Regions from separate parts of the Providencia sp. PROV200 genome, predicted to be linked through region 1. Evidence: predicted binding sites of a transcription regulator. Region 1 holds the regulator's gene; each other region holds the start of a gene.
The links. Region 1 encodes PhoB, which activates phosphate uptake and scavenging genes when phosphate is short. Its sites were predicted from a motif close to CTGTCATAAAACTGNCNNAT; they were not measured.
Positions count from the first base shown of each region.

Region 1 (6,530 bases):
TCAAACCCAACCAAGCAACACCATCAACCCAAGTTCAACCGGGAATGGGGCCACACGAAAAACCTGAAACCACGCACTATTCTGTCGTCGATGAGAAAGGAAATGCAGTATCAACCACTTATACCATTAATGGCCGTTTTGGCTCTGTGGTGATCCCGCCCGGAACTGGCTTTTTCTTAAACGATGAAATGGATGATTTCACCACCAAAGTGGGCGAAAAAAACCTATATGGTTTAGTACAGGGTGAACGCAATTCTATTGCACCCGGTAAACGACCACTCTCATCCATGAGCCCAACTATTGTGACGAAAGATGGCAAAGTGTTCTTAGTGCTAGGTTCACCGGGAGGCTCACGGATTATTTCAATTACGCTGCAAACCGCTTTAAATATTATCGACCATGGTATGCCGCCACAAGAAGCGGTTAATGCACCACGCATTCACCACCAGTGGCTCCCTGATGAGGTTTATTATGAGCAAAGAGGCGTTTCTAAAGACACCTTAGCGCTGCTGGACAAAATGGGATACAAGATGGTTGAACAAACACCATGGGGTGCCGCTGAGTTGATTATGGTCGCGATCCCTGAAGGTGCGGGCGTCAGTGCAAAATCATCCGGTAATGATTCAGCTGTATCTGGAAAAGTACGCGAAGGCTTTATTTATGGCTCTAACGATGTACGCCGTCCAGCAGGTAGCGCTGTTGGAGTCGATTAACGGGCAAATAAAATAGAAATAGAAAAAAAGGAGCTATTCAGCTCCTTTTTTAATAATATCAAATAATTAAACTTGTTTATGTTGTACTGATGGCGATACCAACTTATCGCATAAAATCGCCACGACCATCACAACAACAGTCGGTAATACCCAAACTAAATCTTGTTTATACAACGGCATTGTGGTCATCCATTCAGGGATATAACCTTTCAGATGATCTGACGCTTTTACCGCACCAATTAAACCAACCACAAAACTGACTAACATGGTTGGTGCAATAACTATCGTTGGGTTTTTCCACCACTTTAAAGTAAAGCTTAATAAAATTAATACGATACAAGGTGGATAAATTGAAACTAGCACCGGTAATGAGAAGGCGATTAGCTTACTTAAACCTAAGTTTGAGATCACCATGGAGAAAACCCCAAGGATCAGCACCAGTTTACGGTAAGAAATCGGTACATAGCGGCTAAAGAACTCGGCACAGGCGCAGGTTAAGCCCACGGCAGTTACCATACAGGCAACAAAGATTAATACCGCAAGGAAGAAGCTACCATAATTACCAAAAGTGTATTGGACATAGGTATGTAAGATATCAGCGCCATCGGCTGGGTTTGGAATTAACGAACCACTATTCTCGCCGAGCTTAAACAATGACAAATAGACCAGCGTCAATAATACCCCTGCAATTAACCCCGCCCACATAGTATAACGGGTTAATAATGAAGAGTTTTCGATACCCCTTGAACGCGCCGCATTAACAATAACGATACCAAATACCATCGCACCAAGGGTATCCATTGTCAGATAACCATTGATAAAGCCATTCGAGAAAGCCATCTCACGGTATTCTATTGTCGAAGGGATCGGATCACCGGCAGGCCACATAACAGCCGCAACCCCCAAAATAGCCAAGGCTAACATTTTTACAGGCGCTAAAATGTGCCCAACGCTATCTAGCAGTTTTCCTGGGTATAATGAAATACCAATAACGAGAACGAAGTAAACTACGCTGTAGATCAGTAATAGCATATCGGACTCACCACCGAATAAGGGTGCGATACCGACTTTATAAGATACTGTCGCCGTTCTTGGGGTGGCGAATAGCGGCCCTACAGACAAATAAGCAACAACCGCCAATAGTAACCCTGCTGTTTTGCCGACAGGCGTGCTAAGAGCTTCAATGCCCCCACCCACTTTAGCCAGCGCAATAACCGTTAAAACAGGTAGACCCACACCAGTAACCAAAAACCCTAGTGCGGCAGTCCAAACTTGTTCCCCTGCCTGCAAACCAACCATAGGGGGAAAGATAATGTTCCCTGCCCCGACGAATAACGCAAAAGTCATAAAGCCTAATGCGATGATATCTCTTGATGATAAACGATGAGCCATATTATGTTATTTTTAAGTGACAAAATAGAAAATTATGGGTTTGCACTTAGCAACCCTTTGAAATATATATAGCGAGATAGAATTCTGATAAACATACTGTTAACAATATAAAAAAGTATATTTGCTTGTATCACACGAAATGAAAAGTCAAAAAACAGAAAAATTCGCCAATAACTGACAACAAGTAGAACTTTTATAGGGAAAAAAGGCAATAGCAAACCGAAAAACAAGAACAAATAACTAAACTAATTTTCAGAACCAGTGATTACTTTCAGTAAAATCCCAATAATCGTTATATGCTTTGTTCGAAAAATGAACAACTCTTCTTTCTCTAGTGATTGTAATTGACTATTTAACAGAATATATAATTAATGAAATAAAGATTATTAGCATTAAATATATGAATATTGAACTGAATACACATATTGATTAATAAATAGAAATAATCCACTTTATTAATATTTTGATTACATTAATAAAGTGGAGTTATTTACCCATTTTTAAGTTTTTTATCGTCAACAATTAGTACTGTTGGTAACGTAAATGAAAACTCACTCCCTTTCCCTAACTGGCTCGTCACCACCAATTGGCTACTATGATGTTGTAATGCATGTTTAACAATAGCCAACCCAAGTCCAGTACCTCCACCGCCTTGGCGAGAACGTGCTTTATCTACCCGATAAAAACGTTCCGTTAAACGAGAGATATGCTCTGCGGGTATCCCTTGCCCGTTATCTCTCACACTAAAACGCGCCCCTTGTCCGCTTCTCTGCCAATCAACCCAAATTTTTGTGCCTTCAGGCGTATGGCTGATCGCGTTATAGACTAAGTTTGCCACTGCACTACGTAATTGCTCTTCATTACCATGAACACGCAATTTTTCATCAATATGAAACTCAAATTGATGACGCCCTTGGCTTAAACTAAGCGCTTCTTGCTCAATCATTTTGAGAATGACAGGGATATTCACTTGCTCATCAAGGTTAATTTGAGGAGCAACTTCGATACGCGATAACTGCAAAAGCTGTTTGACTAAGTTATCCATACGATGCGTTTGCTCTTGCATGACATGCAATGCTTTTTTATTGACCGCAGTCACGTTTTCTTGATCGTCCATCACTTCAAGGTAACCTTGAATTACCGTAAGAGGCGTCCGTAATTCGTGACTCACATTTGCAAAGAAGTCCCTACGCGCCTTTTCCAAACGACGTTTTTCTGTCACATCCCGCGCAACCATCAATAACTGGCCTTCGGTATACGGTAAAATACGAAACTCAACGATTTCACCACTATTGAGCTCGATAGTCAGCGCTTGGTCATAACGCTTAATGGTGAAGTAGCGGCTAAAATCTGGGTAACGTAATAAATTAAAAATATGTTGGCCATTATCTTCAGGCCAACGAAAGCCGAGTAAAGCCTGAGCATGTCGATTACACCAAAAGATATTGCCTTCGGTTGTCATCATAACCACTGCATCAGGGAGTGACTCTGCACCACTACGAAACCGTTTAATTAACTGGCCTAATTCACGACGGCGTTTTCGATTACGCTGTTGCATCTGGTAGATACCATAAAATATCGGTTCCCACCCACCTCGGCCCTCAGGGGGAAGCATACTTCTATCTAACCATAACCAGTAAGAAAGCTTGAGCAGGTTATACCCATGCCATATCAGAGCGGCAAGTAGCGATATCACTAATAGCCACGCGAGGTGGCCAATAAAAACCGATAAAATAAGAGCGGGTAAGATAAATAAAAACAGCCCCCAAATCAGCTGCTTAATCGATAAACGTTCAAGCACGCATGGCTCTCCCTTTGTGGTTTTTAGTAACGGACAGAAAAACGATAGCCTGTACCACGTACAGTTTGTACCATTTTATCATGACCTTCCGTCTCTAGTGCCTTTCTTAGCCGCCGAATATGGACATCAACAGTTCGATCCTCCACATACACATTGGCTCCCCATACATAGTTCAATAGCTGTTCTCTACTATATACGCGTTCAGGGTGCGTCATAAAGAAATGGAGTAATTTATATTCAGTTGGCCCCATATCAATAGGGATTTCATTGCTAGTGACACGATGAGAGGTAGGGTCTAATGTTAACCCATTCATTTCAATAATGTCTTCCGTCGCCATTGGGGAGATACGACGTAAGATTGCTTTTACCCGAGCAATTAATTCTTTCGGTGAAAATGGCTTAATAAGATAGTCATCCGCGCCAACTTCCAAACCTTTTACGCGGTCTTCTTCTTCTCCTCGTGCAGTTAACATCATGACAGGAACGTCACGTGTTGCACTATCACGCTTCATATGTTTAATGACTTGGATCCCTGAGCCACCGGGGATCATCCAATCCAGTAGGACGAGGTCAGGTAACGGGTCTACGAGTTGTGCAATCGCACTGTCATAATCATCAGCTTCAATAGGCTGAAAACCATTCTGTTCTAATACAAAACAAACCATTTCTCGGATGGGCGCTTCATCTTCAACAACTAGAATGCGTCTTGCCATGATTGTTCCTGTAAAATTAAGAAGACATCTAAAATGTGAAAGCATTATGCGTCACTTTTATGACAGAATTATGAATATCAATGGGTGAAACTCATATTAATCTTTATTTTAGCGGTTAAATGTCATTTAAGTGAAATATTTCCGCAACATAGTTCTGCAACATAGTAATCTACAACGTAGTAATGAGTAATAAAGTCGCAAACATCCCTCAACGAAAGGTATGGATCAGGTATACTTAATTATCGAACGTTCATGCACATTATTGATGATAGGAATTGATAACTCATGCGCATTATTCATACTTCAGACTGGCATCTTGGTCAGTATTTTTTTACCAAAAGCCGTGCGCCTGAGCACCAACATTTCTTAAACTGGCTTGTTGAACAAGTGGAATTACATCAAGTTGATGCGGTCATCGTTGCAGGAGACATCTTCGATACTGGTTCGCCACCGAGCTATGCACGTGAACTATACAATAAATTTATTGTTGATTTACAAAAAACAGGCTGCCAGCTGGTGATTTTAAGTGGTAATCACGATTCTGTTTCTGTGCTCAATGAATCAAGCGCTCTACTTCGTTACTTGAATACACAAGTCATTACGTCTGGAAGTGAGCCGCATGTCGTTACCTTAATAAATAAGCAGGCACAACCCATCGGTTTAGTCTGTGCCATCCCTTTTTTACGTCCTCGAGATATCCAGCTCAGTATCGCTGGGCAAAATAGTGAAGATAAACAACTCTCGCTGCAAACCGCTATTCATGCCCATTACCAAGCCAGCTACCAACTCGCGCTAGAACAGCGAACCGCATTGGGGCTGGATATTCCAATTATTGCCACTGGCCATTTAACGGTTGTCGGTGCAGCCTTAACGGACTCCGTTCGAGATATTTATATTGGTACGTTAGATGCGTTTCCTTCTGGGGCTTTTCCCCCTGCTGATTATATTGCCCTTGGCCATATTCACCGTCCCCAAGTAATTGGAGGACAAGAAAACATTCGCTACTGTGGCTCACCGATTGCATTGAGTTTTGACGAAACAGCGCAACAAAAAAGTGTCTGCCTTGTCGAATTTACTGGAAGTGAATTGACTCAAATCACTCCATTGGACATCCCGACTATTCAACCATTGCAAAGCATTAAAGGCTCGTTAAGCCAAATAGAACAGCAATTAGAGGAATGGAAGGATTACCGAGGTGATAAACCTGTTTGGTTAGATATTGAAGTTGCTTCACAAGATTACCTCGCTGATATCCAACAGCGTATTGAAGCGTTGACACAAGATCTCCCTGTTGAAGTTGTGATACTGCGCCGTGCACGCAAGCAAATACAGGGACAAAGTCAAACCTTGGCCAATGAAACATTAAGTGAGCTCACTGTAGAAGATGTTTTTTTACGTCGCCTTGCCCAAGAGTCTTTAGAGGATCCTGAGCGTGAACAGCGCCTAGTGCAGCTATTTCAACAATCTTATGACGCATTACAAATGAGCAAGGAAAGTTAATATGAAGATTTTAAGTTTACGTTTAAAAAATATTAACTCTCTTCGGGGTGAGTGGAAAATTGATTTCACTGAGGAGCCATTTGCGAGCAATGGCCTGTTTGCCATCACAGGAGCCACAGGTGCAGGAAAAACCACTTTATTGGATGCGATTTGCCTCGCGCTTTATCACCGAACACCGCGTTTAAAAACTATTTCTAATGCACAGAATGAACTGATGACTCGCCACACAGGGGAATGCCTTGCTGAGGTAGAGTTTGAAGTCAAAGGCAAAGCTTATCGTGCTTTTTGGAGCCAACGTCGAGCAGGAGGGAAACCTGATGGCAATTTACAACAGCCTAAGGCGGAGCTTGCAACGGTTACTGATGGAAAAATATTGGCCGTAAAAATCACAGAGATAAAAGAATTAATAGC
Region 1 covers NZ_CP096307.1:828,725-835,254, reverse strand. The annotation lists gene ggt (gamma-glutamyltransferase) at 1-713, shown strand, start outside; gene brnQ (branched-chain amino acid transport system II carrier protein) at 780-2,105, opposite strand; gene phoR (phosphate regulon sensor histidine kinase PhoR) at 2,596-3,906, opposite strand; gene phoB (phosphate regulon transcriptional regulator PhoB) at 3,930-4,619, opposite strand; gene sbcD (exonuclease subunit SbcD) at 4,905-6,119, shown strand; gene M1E86_RS03520 (AAA family ATPase) at 6,121-6,530, shown strand, end outside.

Region 2 (6,530 bases), 2.1 Mb from region 1:
AGCGCTGGACAAACATAATATTGGTATCCCATTCCCACAAATGGATGTGCATGTTCATAAACAAAATGCACCTATCAAGCAAGATCCTGCAGAGTAATACTTGGCTAAGTAACATTTAGCAGTTTCACTGAAAATAAGAGCCTGTCTTTGATGGGCTCTTATTCATTTCCCTTTCTTATATTTTTATACTGATATTTTTTCTTACTGATACGTTTTTGGCCATAAGTAATACTTATGACCTATTAGACTTAATCATTTCCACTAATAATTTTTTATCGCTAATATTCATGCATATTAACTGAATAAAAAATTGGAATTAATGCATGTTTTCGATCTATTTACAGGGTGCGCTATTAGGTGCTGCAATGATATTACCGTTAGGACCACAGAACGCATTTGTCTTACAGCAAGGAAGCCGAAAGCAGTTTCATTTTATGAGTGCATTATTATGCGCTCTAAGTGATACAGTTTTAATTGTCGCCGGCGTGTTTGGTGGTAGTGCTCTACTCAGCCAGTCCGAAATATTAATGCAATTGATCACGTGGGCTGGTGTCGTATTTCTTATGTGGTATGGCTATGGTGCGTTTCGTACAGCCCTTAGCCCTGATGAGGTGATACTTCAAACGGAAAGCCGGGCTATCACAAGGTGGAAAGTGATTGTCACACTGTTTGCTGTCACTTGGCTGAATCCACATGTTTATTTAGACACCTTCGTTGTATTGGGCAGTGTGGGAGGCCAATTAGAAAGCCAATTACGACCTTGGTTTACGGCTGGCGCATTAACAGCATCATTTGTGTGGTTCTTTGCATTAGCGATACTTGCTGCTTGGTTTTCTCCTGTACTAAATAAACCACGTTCACAGCGTATTATTAATATTTTTGTCGGTGGCGTGATGTGGTTTATCGCATTTCAACTTGCAATACAGGGGCTTAAGGGGCTCGGTTTGATTTCTCAATAACAATATATCTTCAACAGACACTCAATAATGTTCAATTTCTCATTATTCTGACTGTACTTTTTGTCCCGTGTGTTACTGTTAAATTGAGCTCAGGGATAGTTTATCAGTAATTATCCCTTTTTTAGCGATAAATAATTTTCTTGGGAGGTTCTGTGAAATTAAAATCTTTAGTTTTAGCTGCGATGGTAGCAGGTGCTGCGGTTCCTACCATGTCTTTGGCTGACCCGTTACCCAATGGCCCACACATTACAACTTCGGGTAATGCAATAGTAAAAGCGACCCCAGATATGGCGACGCTGAACATTCTTGTGACAGTCACTGCAAAAGATGCGGCAGCTGCCAAAGCTGGCGTCGATAAGCGAGTTGCAGAGTATTTTGAGTTTCTTAAGAAAAACGGCATTGAAAAAGAAGATATTAACGCGGCAAATGTGCGAACTCAGCCTAAATATGATTACAGTAGTGTGAAGCAAAAATCAACCATCGAAGGCTACACGGCAACACGTTCTGTTGAAGTGAAAGTGAAGAAATTAGACCAACTTAATGTCTTGTTAGATGGTGCTTTAGCCGCAGGCCTGAATGAAATCAACTCAGTACAGTTTGGTGTTGCCAACCCGCAACAGTACCGTGATGAAGCACGGTCTCAAGCGATTAAAAATGCCACAGAACAAGCCAATATCTTAGCTAAAGGCTTTAATGTCCAGTTAGGTCCGGTGTATAGCATTAACTATAATGCACCCGCTGCGGTGCCATATCCAATGGCGGCAAGGAATTATGCTGGGGCGATGAAAGCCTCTGTTGCTGAAGATCTCAAAATTGATGAGACCTATGAACAACAGAGTATTGATTTTAATGACCAAGTCGATGTGGTATTTGAATTAAAACGCTAGCTTTTTGCGGGCTCATCTTCTTGTTTTAACATCTGGCGCCCCGTTTTTAATAGGGCGTCAGTCACCTTTTTCATTGTGCGGCTTTCAGGTGCAAAGCGGTGCCAGTAAAGCATCCGTCTTTGACATAACCCTGGGGTTAAATCAACCAACTCACCATTCGCTAATTCACTTGCTATCTGCAAATGTGGGATCATACAGCAGGTAGAGCCCTGTTTTGCTAACTGTACAAAGGCCTCAGAGGAGTTCACGATATGACATGGAACACTGCCGGGCGATAAACCAAAGTTTTGTTGTACGAAGGCTTGGTGCATATCGTCTAAATGGTCGAAAGCAACTGCAGGGGCTTTTAGTAACGAAGAGCGAGTCACGCCATCTGGGAAGTATTTCGCAGCGAAGTCTGGTGAGGCCACAAAAATATAGTCTAGGGCGCCAAGTTTATCGACTAAACAACCCGGTAAGGCTTGGGGCTGAATACTGATAGCGCCGACCACTTCACCGCGTCTTAAGCGTTCTTGGGTTCGTGTTTCATCTTCAACCTGAATATTTAGGCGAATAGGGCTATTGCCTAATACAGGGTTTAGGGCTGGGAGAAACCAAGTTGCCAAGCTGTCGGCGTTGACGGCAAGTGACAGTAACAAAGGGGTTGAGCCACTATTTTCATCCCCTAACCATTGCTCTTCTAACAGTTCGACTTGATGAAGCAGTGCTAGCAGTTTTTGCCCTTGTTCAGTTGGATGTGGCGGAACGGTACGTACCAGCAGAGGTTGCCCAAATAGGTTTTCTAACTGCTTTATGCGTTGAGACACAGCAGACTGCGTGATGCAGAGCTTTTGAGCCGCGCGCTCAAAGCCGCGTTCACGGATAACGGCATCCAGTGCTTGTAATGCGCGATAGTCAGGGCGCTTCATCAAAAAAATCTCCTTGTTGTTATTCTATTAAGCACTATGCCATATTTTTACACGCAACACTTAAAAATATTATCGTTGTGGTGCAAATCCCAAGAACCGTGACATAAATACAGCGAACAAAGCTGCAACTTATTGGGTGTCCGGTATATACTAGTGTTTAATAACCTTAATCACGACTCAATTAAATCTTAAAAGGCATGAGTATGACTCAGGATGAATTAAAAAAAGCGGTAGGTTGGGCTGCACTTGATTATGTAAAACCGGGCACTATTGTTGGTGTTGGAACGGGGTCAACGGCTTCACACTTCATTGATGCATTAGCGACAATGAAAGGTCAAATAGAAGGTGCGGTATCAAGCTCAGAAGCATCAACTCAAAAACTAAAATCACTGGGAATTACAGTATTTGATTGTAATGAAGTGGATTCATTAGATGTTTATGTTGATGGTGCTGATGAAGTTGACCATCACATGAATATGATCAAAGGCGGTGGTGCGGCTTTAACACGTGAAAAAATTGTTTCAGCAATTGCAAAAACCTTTGTCTGTATTGTTGATGAGTCTAAGCTAGTTGATGTGTTAGGTAAATTTCCACTACCCGTCGAAGTGATCCCAATGGCGCGTAGCTATGTGGCACGTGAACTGGTCAAATTGGGGGGTACGCCAGAGTACCGTCAAAATGTGATTACTGATAACGGCAATGTGATTTTAGATGTCCATAATTTAAATATCGTTGACCCTGTGGCATTAGAAAATACGATTAATGGGATTGCGGGGGTTGTAACCGTTGGGTTATTCGCCAATCGCGGTGCTGATGTTGTTTTGATGGGGACTGCAAACGAAGGTGTGAAAACCATCAAGCTATAATCGATATCATATTTAATTATTCCAATAAGCCAGCGGCGTTATACTCGCTGGCTTATTTGTCTTACTGATATTTTGACATTAGTTTATGCATAGATAGAAGCTAAATTAATTAACCAGTTTTATAAATATCATCAATTTAAAATTTATTTTATTTTTTTTAATACCCAGCTATTTTGGTGATATATCTCACACAAATAGGCATTGTGCAGGAAAAATCCTTATTTTGTGTTATCGCCCCTGATTTTCTACCATTTAACTTCTTTTTCTTCGCGCTTTTTAGCATCCATCAAGCAAACGGTTGTATTGCTACTACGCTATTTTTTGCTATGTTGGTATACGCTTCATAGCTCAAGGTAGATGAATGTCATCTCTCTTGAGCTATGTTAGGCAAACACATGGGTTCATCTGTTATAAATCTTAAGTACGTTCACGATAGGGTAGGGAAATGGTTAAGGTATCTTTGCAAAAAGACAAAATTAAATTTTTACTGCTAGAAGGTGTGCACCAAAGTGCGGTTGATAACTTAAAAGCCGCAGGCTACACCAATATTGAATATCACAAAAGTGCGTTATCCGACGAAGAATTAAAAGAAGCGATTAAAGATGCACGTTTTGTAGGTATCCGTTCCCGTACTCATCTTACTGAAGAAATTTTCGCTGCAGCAGAAAAACTCGTTGCAGTAGGTTGTTTTTGTATTGGAACCAACCAAGTTGATTTAGATGCTGCGGCAAAACGTGGTATCCCTGTATTTAACGCACCATTTTCGAATACACGTTCCGTTGCAGAAATGGTATTAGGCCAATTATTACTTTTACTACGTCGTATTCCTGAAGCCAATATGCAAGCACACCGCGGTATTTGGGAAAAACAAGCTAAAGGCTGTTTTGAAGCGCGTGGTAAGCGCCTTGGGATTGTTGGATATGGTCACATTGGTACTCAGTTAGGGATCTTAGCTGAAGGTATCGGTATGAATGTTTTCTTCTATGATATTGAAAACAAACTCCCTTTAGGTAACGCAACTCAAGTTCGCTCTTTAACTGAACTGCTGAATATGAGTGATGTGGTTAGCTTACATGTGCCTGAAACCCCAAGTACGAAGAATATGTTTGCTAAAGAACAATTCGATCGTATGAAGCCTGGCTCTATATTCATTAACGCATCACGTGGAACAGTCGTGGATATTCCTTCACTGGCCGCTGCGTTAGAAACCAAGCATTTATCAGGTGCTGCGGTGGATGTCTTCCCAAGTGAACCCGCTGCGAACAATGACCCTAATGACCCATTTATCTCTGAATTGATTAAGTTCGACAATGTGATTTTAACACCGCACATTGGGGGCTCTACAGAAGAAGCTCAAGAAAACATTGGGTTAGAAGTGGCAAGTAAACTGGCTAAGTATTCAGATAACGGTTCAACATTATCGGCGGTTAACTTCCCAGAGGTTTCTCTGCCAGTTCATACTGAAGACACAAACCGTTTCTTGCATATTCATGAAAACCGCCCTGGTATTTTGAATAGCATCAACCAAGTCTTCACTGAAAATAACATTAACGTTGTTGGCCAGTATTTACGTACATCAGGCAACGTAGGTTATGTGGTTATTGACGTATTAATGCAAACGCCAAACCAAACAGATGAAGCACTCCAGAAATTAAAAGATTTGCCTGGAACCATTCGCGCGCGTTTACTGTTCTAAGTTACGCTAAAAATGGTGTGAAATGATGGCGCGGGTATTTATGACCAGCGCCATATTTTTTGCGGCGTAATAATTTCGGGTAACGGAATATCCCAGTGCGCGACAGGGAGTTTTTCTACTTGCTGGCAATTATGGGCAAGGCCAATGGGATAAAACCCAGTTTGTTGCCAATTTGCAAGAGTCCTATCGTAGAACCCACCTCCCATCCCTAACCGTTGCCCTTGAGTATCAAATGCCACTAATGGGATAAGCATGATATCTAATTTCTCAAGGGGTAGCACATTTCTGACATCCAGTGGTGGCTCATCAATATTAAATCGGTTTTTAACGAGTTGGCTGTCTGGGCGATAGTGAAGAAATAATAAATGGTGGCGACTAAAAGGGTGTAAAACAGGGAGATAGATTTGTTTGTCTTGGGCCCATAGCGCATGAATGAGCGGTTTGGTGTCAATTTCCCCATCAAAAGAAAGAAACAAAGCAATCGTGTTGGCTTGTGCAATTTTCGGGTGGCTTAATGCATTATGCATGAGTTGCTCAGCGGCACTCTGTTGTTGTTCAAGGCTTAGTTGGCGGCGTGCCTGACGGATAGCTTGACGTACCAGCTGGCGTTGTGTCGAGAGAGAATCTTGCATGTGATAACCTGTTATAAATACGATAAAAACAGTTAACCCAGTAATTATATTACTTAGAGTATATCGCAAGATGGTAAGTTATGTAGAAAACAAATGAAAAATAAGCAGGAACTTAATTGAGGGTCTCCAAGATGCCGTTGTAGGCTGTAACCCTTGAACCCTTGGTTCAAGGTGAACGCAGTTTAGCAACCTTTAGGCTTCCTGAGCGAATCAGGCATGCTCACCAGCGCCATAACCACATTCTATTTAGTTGAAATATCGGCTCAGGGGACTCGCCCACTCACGCGCATCTCAGAGAAATTTGGTTTGAGAACTTATCGTTACTCAGTGATTTCATTGTACGAAACTAGATTTAAAATGCAACCTTAATTTTGTATATTTTTTTTCTACTAGTGTCTGATTAATAAGCAGATTTACTCTAGGGGCAATACCTGCCTCTCAGTAATTTTCACCTGATCGTGCAACGCTTGTTCGATTGTGTGCTGCAACATTTTTATTTTCTCTTCCATATTATAAGCATAATCACGCGTTTTTGTCTTTTCTTGTGCTAATTCGTGACAGACGTTCAATGCTACAATAAAA
Region 2 covers NZ_CP096307.1:2,920,931-2,927,460, reverse strand. The annotation lists gene mscS (small-conductance mechanosensitive channel MscS) at 1-97, shown strand, start outside; gene argO (arginine exporter ArgO) at 324-959, shown strand; gene M1E86_RS13510 (oxidative stress defense protein) at 1,112-1,846, shown strand; gene M1E86_RS13505 (LysR family transcriptional regulator ArgP) at 1,843-2,754, opposite strand; gene rpiA (ribose-5-phosphate isomerase RpiA) at 2,958-3,620, shown strand; gene serA (phosphoglycerate dehydrogenase) at 4,066-5,316, shown strand; gene M1E86_RS13490 (5-formyltetrahydrofolate cyclo-ligase) at 5,355-5,948, opposite strand; RNA gene ssrS (6S RNA) at 6,068-6,249, opposite strand; gene zapA (cell division protein ZapA) at 6,362-6,530, opposite strand, start outside.
Region 2: the regulator PhoB is predicted to act here: its motif matches at 4,026-4,045, upstream of serA (phosphoglycerate dehydrogenase).

Region 3 (6,530 bases), 130 kb from region 1:
GGATAAAGACGACGCAAATATTGATTAGTGGCTTTTTGGTATCTTTAGAGTGTTATTTGTTAATATATTAATGAGCTGGTTATTCGCTACATGTTGATATTACATTAATTATTTTTCTTTTCTCTCAGTGTGTGGGTACTTTTCGCGAGTTGTATTTTATTTCCCCCTCCCTCTGGGTATCGTTCTTTAGAACGATAGCAGCCTTCTTAGGGTTATTTCTATAGTGACTATGCAGTTACTTGGTATTTACAAAACATTCACATTCATGGCTGGGTAGAGAGTGAGAGGGATGTAAAATGAATTTATCCTCAAAATTGTCGACACATTTAGAAAAAGGGAAAGTTGGCTTTCCGACCACACTGGCAAGTTCTGCCGGCTTGATTATGGCCAGCCCTGTTATTTTAACTGTTACGAGTGGATTCGGTATTGGTGGCGATACATTCGCCCTAGCGGTGTTATTCAGCTTTATTATGATGCAAGCTCAGCTCACCACGTTTTCGGAGGCTGCGGCTATTCTACCAACCTCAGGATCGGTATATGACTATATATCGTGTGGAATGGGGCGTTTTTGGGCGATAACTGGCGCGCTTTCGGCTTATTTGATTGTGCATGTGTTTGCAGGAACTGCCGAGACCATTCTTTCAGGGATCATGGCGCTCGTTAACTTTGAGCATCTCAATACAGTTCTAGAGACCAGTAATTCATCTTGGATGGTCGGTGTTGGGCTGGTTGTCACGTTTGGTATCTTAAATGCATTTGGTATTGAAGCCTTTGGTAAGGTTGAGGTGGTACTGACATTTGCCATGTGGTCAACATTAGTGATTTTTAGTGTGAGCGGTTTGATGTTGCCGTTTCATGTCGATATGGAAGGCTGGTTTGGGCAGCCACTCAATACCGACCCAACATTGATTCTCAGCTTTGTGGGTATGGCGATGTTCATGTTTGTTGGGTGCGAGTTAGTCACGCCAATGGCGCCTGAAATTAAAAATTCCGCTAAGGTGATCCCTCGCGCAATGACAACGGGCCTATTCTGTGTCGCGCTCTGTATGGTGTTATTCGGTGCAGCGCTAGCGAACCAAGTGGAAAATGTGGTGGTTGACCCGCAGACAGGCACACGTTTATTGGAAACCCCGATGGCAATCCCTGCATTTGCCGAAATTGTTATGGGCGAGTTTGGTAAATACTGGATAGGTATTGCGCTATTACTCGCGGGTGGGGCGACCATCAATACACTCATGGCAGCGGTTCCCCGTATTCTCTATGGAATGGCGCTTGATGGGGCATTACCACGCATCTTTGCTTATTTACATCCACGCTTCAAAACCCCTGTATTCGGCATTTTAGTGGCCGTGATGATCCCGTGTTTGCATGCTTATGCTATTCAAGGCGACCTTGACCGTATCATTCCTTTGGTATTGGCGGCGGTGTGTTCTTGGGGGACGGCTTACTTGCTGGTGACCATTTCAGTGGTTTTATTACGTATCCGCCGTCCTGACTTACATCGTGCCTATCGTTCGCCTTTTTTTCCTATACCGCAAATTATTTCGAGTGTCGGGATTATTTTAGCGATTGTGTACATTACACCACCGGGTATGAATAAGTCGGATGTCTATATTCCCTTTGCCATTATGTTAGGTTTAACAGCAGGATATGCATTAATTTGGACTGTGTTCGTACAGAAAGTTAACCCATTTAAACCTGTAGATGTTGAATCCGTTTTATCAAATTCCTTTGCTGATGAAGAAATGGAAGGAGGCCAACTTGAGCCATTACGTCACCTCGCCTAAACCGTCTTTGCGGACAAGGCTCGGTAAGCTGACTCAGCAACGTTTGCCTGCCGGATATCAAGTAGGATTAACACTTAACTGCGTTGAAAAGGACATGGCACCTTATCCATGTGAGTGGGGAGCACCTGGAGTGCTCCTTGTACAACCTCAACCTGAATTAACCATTGAGGTGACAGAGCGGCCAAGAAAGTTGTTTCTCGCTTTTATTGTGTATAGCCGTTTTGCGGTGTCAGGCCAATGTGCAGATAATATCAATGCAAAAATTGAAGTAAAAACCCGTGGAAGTATAAAGAAAAAACATATCCATTTCGCCTCAAAACAAATGGATGGGCAGAAGGTTATTGAATGGCTGAATGAATACCCCATTATTAGACAAACATTAGAAGAGCTGGAATTTAATCATTGCGAGATAGCGTTTAGCCACGGTCGTTGGCGCTGTGAAATTGAGCCTTACACCGCATCAGAAATGGTAAGTCGTATTCCTGCGACTCGCCGTTATTTGAGATTAGTACAAAAACAACGCTATTATTTATTGAGTGCGCTGCAGTTAATTAACCAACTGATGGAAAAACGTGCTGTGAGCCATTGAGTTTAAAAGAGTTTTTTGATAGTAATAATTATTATCAATTGACTCATTGGAATTCGATGTGAAATCTTTGCCTCTTTTAGGTTGTATGTTGTTTTCTTCTACGGTAATGGCAACACACACTGACTGCACGCGTTTATCTGAGCTTTCCTTTGCTGAAGGGGTGCATGATAGTGAGGGTCATAGTTGCTTATCTTTTGAAGTATCACAGCAAGATTTTATAAAACAACGTGGTGAAGGCCTTTCCAAGGTCCTGTTATTGAATTCCAATAAACAGCCAGTGCGTGCATTGCAAGAGTATGGCTCGGTACAAGAACCCCATAGTGCGGATTATGTCGTATCAAAAAATGGGGTTTATTATCTTGCATTGAATGGTGAGCCGGGTAAACCTTGGCAATTAAAGTTTGATGTTAGCCCATACCAGCCTTTAGTCATTAAAAAGGAGAATGAACCCGTTAGCCCCAAGCTACAAAGTTTACTTGATGAACATTACCAAAAAGGGGATACAAGCGCATTTTGGCAAGCTGTCACCGCGCAAGGCACGCCATTGGTTGAAGATTTTTCAAATAGACAAAAACGGGTGACATTCCTTTGGCGTGGCGCGAAAGCAAATGCTTATATTCTAGGGGCACCATCTGGTAATCACGAAAGAATGGCTCACTTGGCGGGAACGGATATTTGGTATCGCTCTTTTATCATTCCTAATGATACGTTATCGCAATATAAAATTGCACCGGATATTCCTTCAGTGCCTGAAGGCGGTTTTGCTCAACGTAAGGCGATTTTAGTCACTGCGCAGTCTGATCCCTATAATTCACACGTTATTCCTTCTCTGAGCATAGATAAATATAACCGTTTTTCATTGTTATCATTGGTACCGAATATACGCCAATGTCATTTCTCTGATGTAGCAAACTGGCAGGTTAAAGGCCGTTTAGAAACATTTGTGTTAACGAGTGAAGTGCTAAAAAATGAAAGAAAAATAACGGTTTATCGGCCTAATATACCAATGGAAATCCCTGGGTTATTGGTGCTATTGGATGGGCAAATTTACTTGCAAAACTATCAAATGGATAAATTCTTTGATAAGTGGATGGCGCAGGGGAGTTTCCCAGCGATGAACATTGTGTTTGTCGATAGCATCAATTCAGCGCGCCGTGGCGATGAACTTCCTCCTAATGATGCGTTTCCTCAGTTGCTGGCGGATGAACTCATGCCTGAATTAGCGAAAATGGGAATTCAAGCACCAGCAAGCCATACGATTATTGCAGGTTCCAGTTATGGAGGGCTTGGGGCGACATGGAATGCGTTACAGCATCCTGAAATTTTTGGTAATGTTATTAGTATGTCAGGATCTTATTGGTGGGCTCCAAAAGATAAAGACCCTGAGTGGTTGATCCGTGAAATCGAAATCATGCCAACGCAACCGATCCGTTTTTTCCTTGAGGCTGGCTTATTCGAACAACGCGGTAGTTGGGGGGGAATTATTCAAAACCACTATCGGTTATTCGATGTTTTAAAACATAAAAATTATCAAGTTGATGCCATTGAGCTCCCTAGTGGGCACGACTACGTTTCTTGGTGTGAAACACTTTATGAGGGAACAAATCAACTTGTATCACAATGGTAAATCGCCATAACGCTAATTCACAAAAAGCAGCTGATATTTAGCTGCTTTTTCACATTTATGACAAACGTCTTCATTTCGCCATAAAAGCGTCATTCAACTGTCATCTGGCTCCTTTAGCATGCCTGTCATTATTTGAAATACACATTTTCTCTTTTCATTATTGATTGGCAAGGAAACTGTTATGACTGGTAATTTTATGAAATCCCTTTTAGCTGTCACGGTAAGTACTTTAATTTTAGGGAGTACAGTCCCTGCCTATGCAGCTGATAAAAATGATGCAGTGTCAGAAAATCGTGCCGCGCAAGGCGACATCACCAAATTTGGTGGTGCGCGTCGTTTAGCGACAGAACAAACTGATATCATGAAAGCAGCACTTCACAATGGCCAAGCCAAAAATGTGATCCTATTTATTGGTGATGGTATGGGTGACTCTGAGATAACCGTTGCTCGTAACTATGCAGAAGGCGCTTCAGGGTTCTTTAAAGGTATTGATGCCCTGCCAATCACTGGCCAATATACCCATTATGCGTTAGATAAAAAAACACAAAAACCTGACTATGTGACTGACTCTGCCGCATCTGCCACGGCGTGGTCTTCCGGTGTGAAAACCTACAATGGCGCATTGGGGATTGATGTATTTGGTAACGACCATGAAACATTAATTGAGATAGCTAAACGTAATGGTAAAGCGACGGGGAACGTCACGACTTCCGAGATCCAAGATGCAACACCTGCTGCACAGTTTTCGCATGTCAGTGCGCGTAAATGTTATGGCCCTGAGGAAACAACAGAAAAATGTGCGGCTAACGCGCTAGAAAATGGCGGTCGTGGTTCAATTTCAGAGCAACTGTTGGTAACTCGCCCTGATGTCACCCTTGGTGGTGGTGCTAAGAGCTTCAAGCAAGAAGCAAAGGCGGGTGACTACAAAGGTAAAACGTTGGAACAACAGGCAATTGAGCGTGGGTACAATATTGTACGTGATGCGAAGTCATTAGATAGCATTACAGTTGCAAATCAAGATAAACCTGTCCTGGGCTTATTCCATGATGGCAACATGACTGTTGCATGGGAAGGCCCGAAAGCGGTTCATTACGGTAATATCAACAATGCGCCGTTAGAATGTAAACCGAATGCTAAGTTAGACCCGAATGCACCAACATTAGCTCAAATGACGAAAAAAGCGATTGAGCTGTTAGAAGTCAATCCAAATGGTTTCTTCTTACAGGTGGAAAGCGCTTCTATCGATAAGCAAGATCATAAAGCAAACCCATGTGGCCAAATTGGTGAAACAGTTGCTCTCGACCAAGCGGTACAAGTCGGCTTAGATTTCGCTAAAAAGCATGGTGATACATTAGTTATCGTGACTGCTGACCATTCACATTCAAGCCAAATTATACCAGAAGGCACAAAATCAACGGGCTTAACGCAAGCGTTGATTACGAAAGACGGCTCCGTGATGGTCGTGAATTACGGTAACTCTGAAGAAGATGATTCTCAAGAGCACACTGGTGCTCAGTTACGTGTGGCGGCTTATGGCCCACATGCGGCAAACGTAATGGGTCTAACTGACCAAACTGATTTGTTCTTTACCATGCGCGATGCAATGGGATTGAAGCAATAAACCAACCCTGTAGTAAAAATTCTCCGCGATAGGATGTCGCGGGGGATTTTTTTATTTATGGCTCTTTTTCTCCTTATCTTTCAACCATTCCTCAATCAAATTATTAAATATTTGCACTTCTTTTTTTATTCGTTATCTTGAAAACTGATTTATTAGATAACAATAAATGTGCTTATTCATAGGCACAAATAATGAGAGTGACATAATGAGAGAAGTTCGCGAACTGCAACGAGAGGAAATTCCATCTGTTTGGTCTATCGACCGCACTGAATTAATTGAAAACCTTTATCTATATCAAAATGGCGAGTTGGTGCTATCCAAACAACGGTTTGATATGAAAGGTTGGCCAGAAGGTGAGCCTGAAGCCTATACCCCCCATTTGTTGGAAAGTTATGACCAAGGTGCGGTATTTCTTGGGGTTTTTGAGCTGGGCAAGTTAATTGCTGCTGCAAGTTTAGATAATGTGTGGCGGGGAGAGCAAAAAGATTTATTGCAATTATCTTTTTTGCATGTGAGCCACGCGTACCGTGGAGAAGGTTTGGCAGGAATGTTATTCCAACACTGTGTTGAAATGGCGATACAAAAAGGGGCAAAAGGCTTATATATTTCTGCGACGCCTTCAGAAAATACCGTGCATTTTTATCAACATCTAGGCTGTACTTTAATTGCACAACCTGACCCTGAATTATTTGCATTAGAGCCTGAAGATATTCACTTTATTTATCTATTTTAGTGAGTTTTTATTTTGTAAAATAAGTGTTAATTTATAGGAGGGTGGAATAAAAAAGCATTGAAATTTACTAAAAACTAGATATGATTGATAATCATTATCATTTAAGGGTGAGATCACTATGCCAACTAGCATATCAAAAACCACAGGTTTAAAGCGTATAGGCGCTGGCCTTT
Region 3 covers NZ_CP096307.1:700,920-707,449, forward strand. The annotation lists gene M1E86_RS03000 (APC family permease) at 297-1,787, shown strand; gene M1E86_RS03005 (DUF3156 family protein) at 1,762-2,376, shown strand; gene M1E86_RS03010 (alpha/beta hydrolase-fold protein) at 2,435-4,003, shown strand; gene phoA (alkaline phosphatase) at 4,185-5,624, shown strand; gene M1E86_RS03020 (GNAT family N-acetyltransferase) at 5,830-6,357, shown strand; gene M1E86_RS03025 (DUF1435 family protein) at 6,476-6,530, shown strand, end outside.
Region 3: the regulator PhoB is predicted to act here: its motif matches at 4,090-4,109, upstream of phoA (alkaline phosphatase).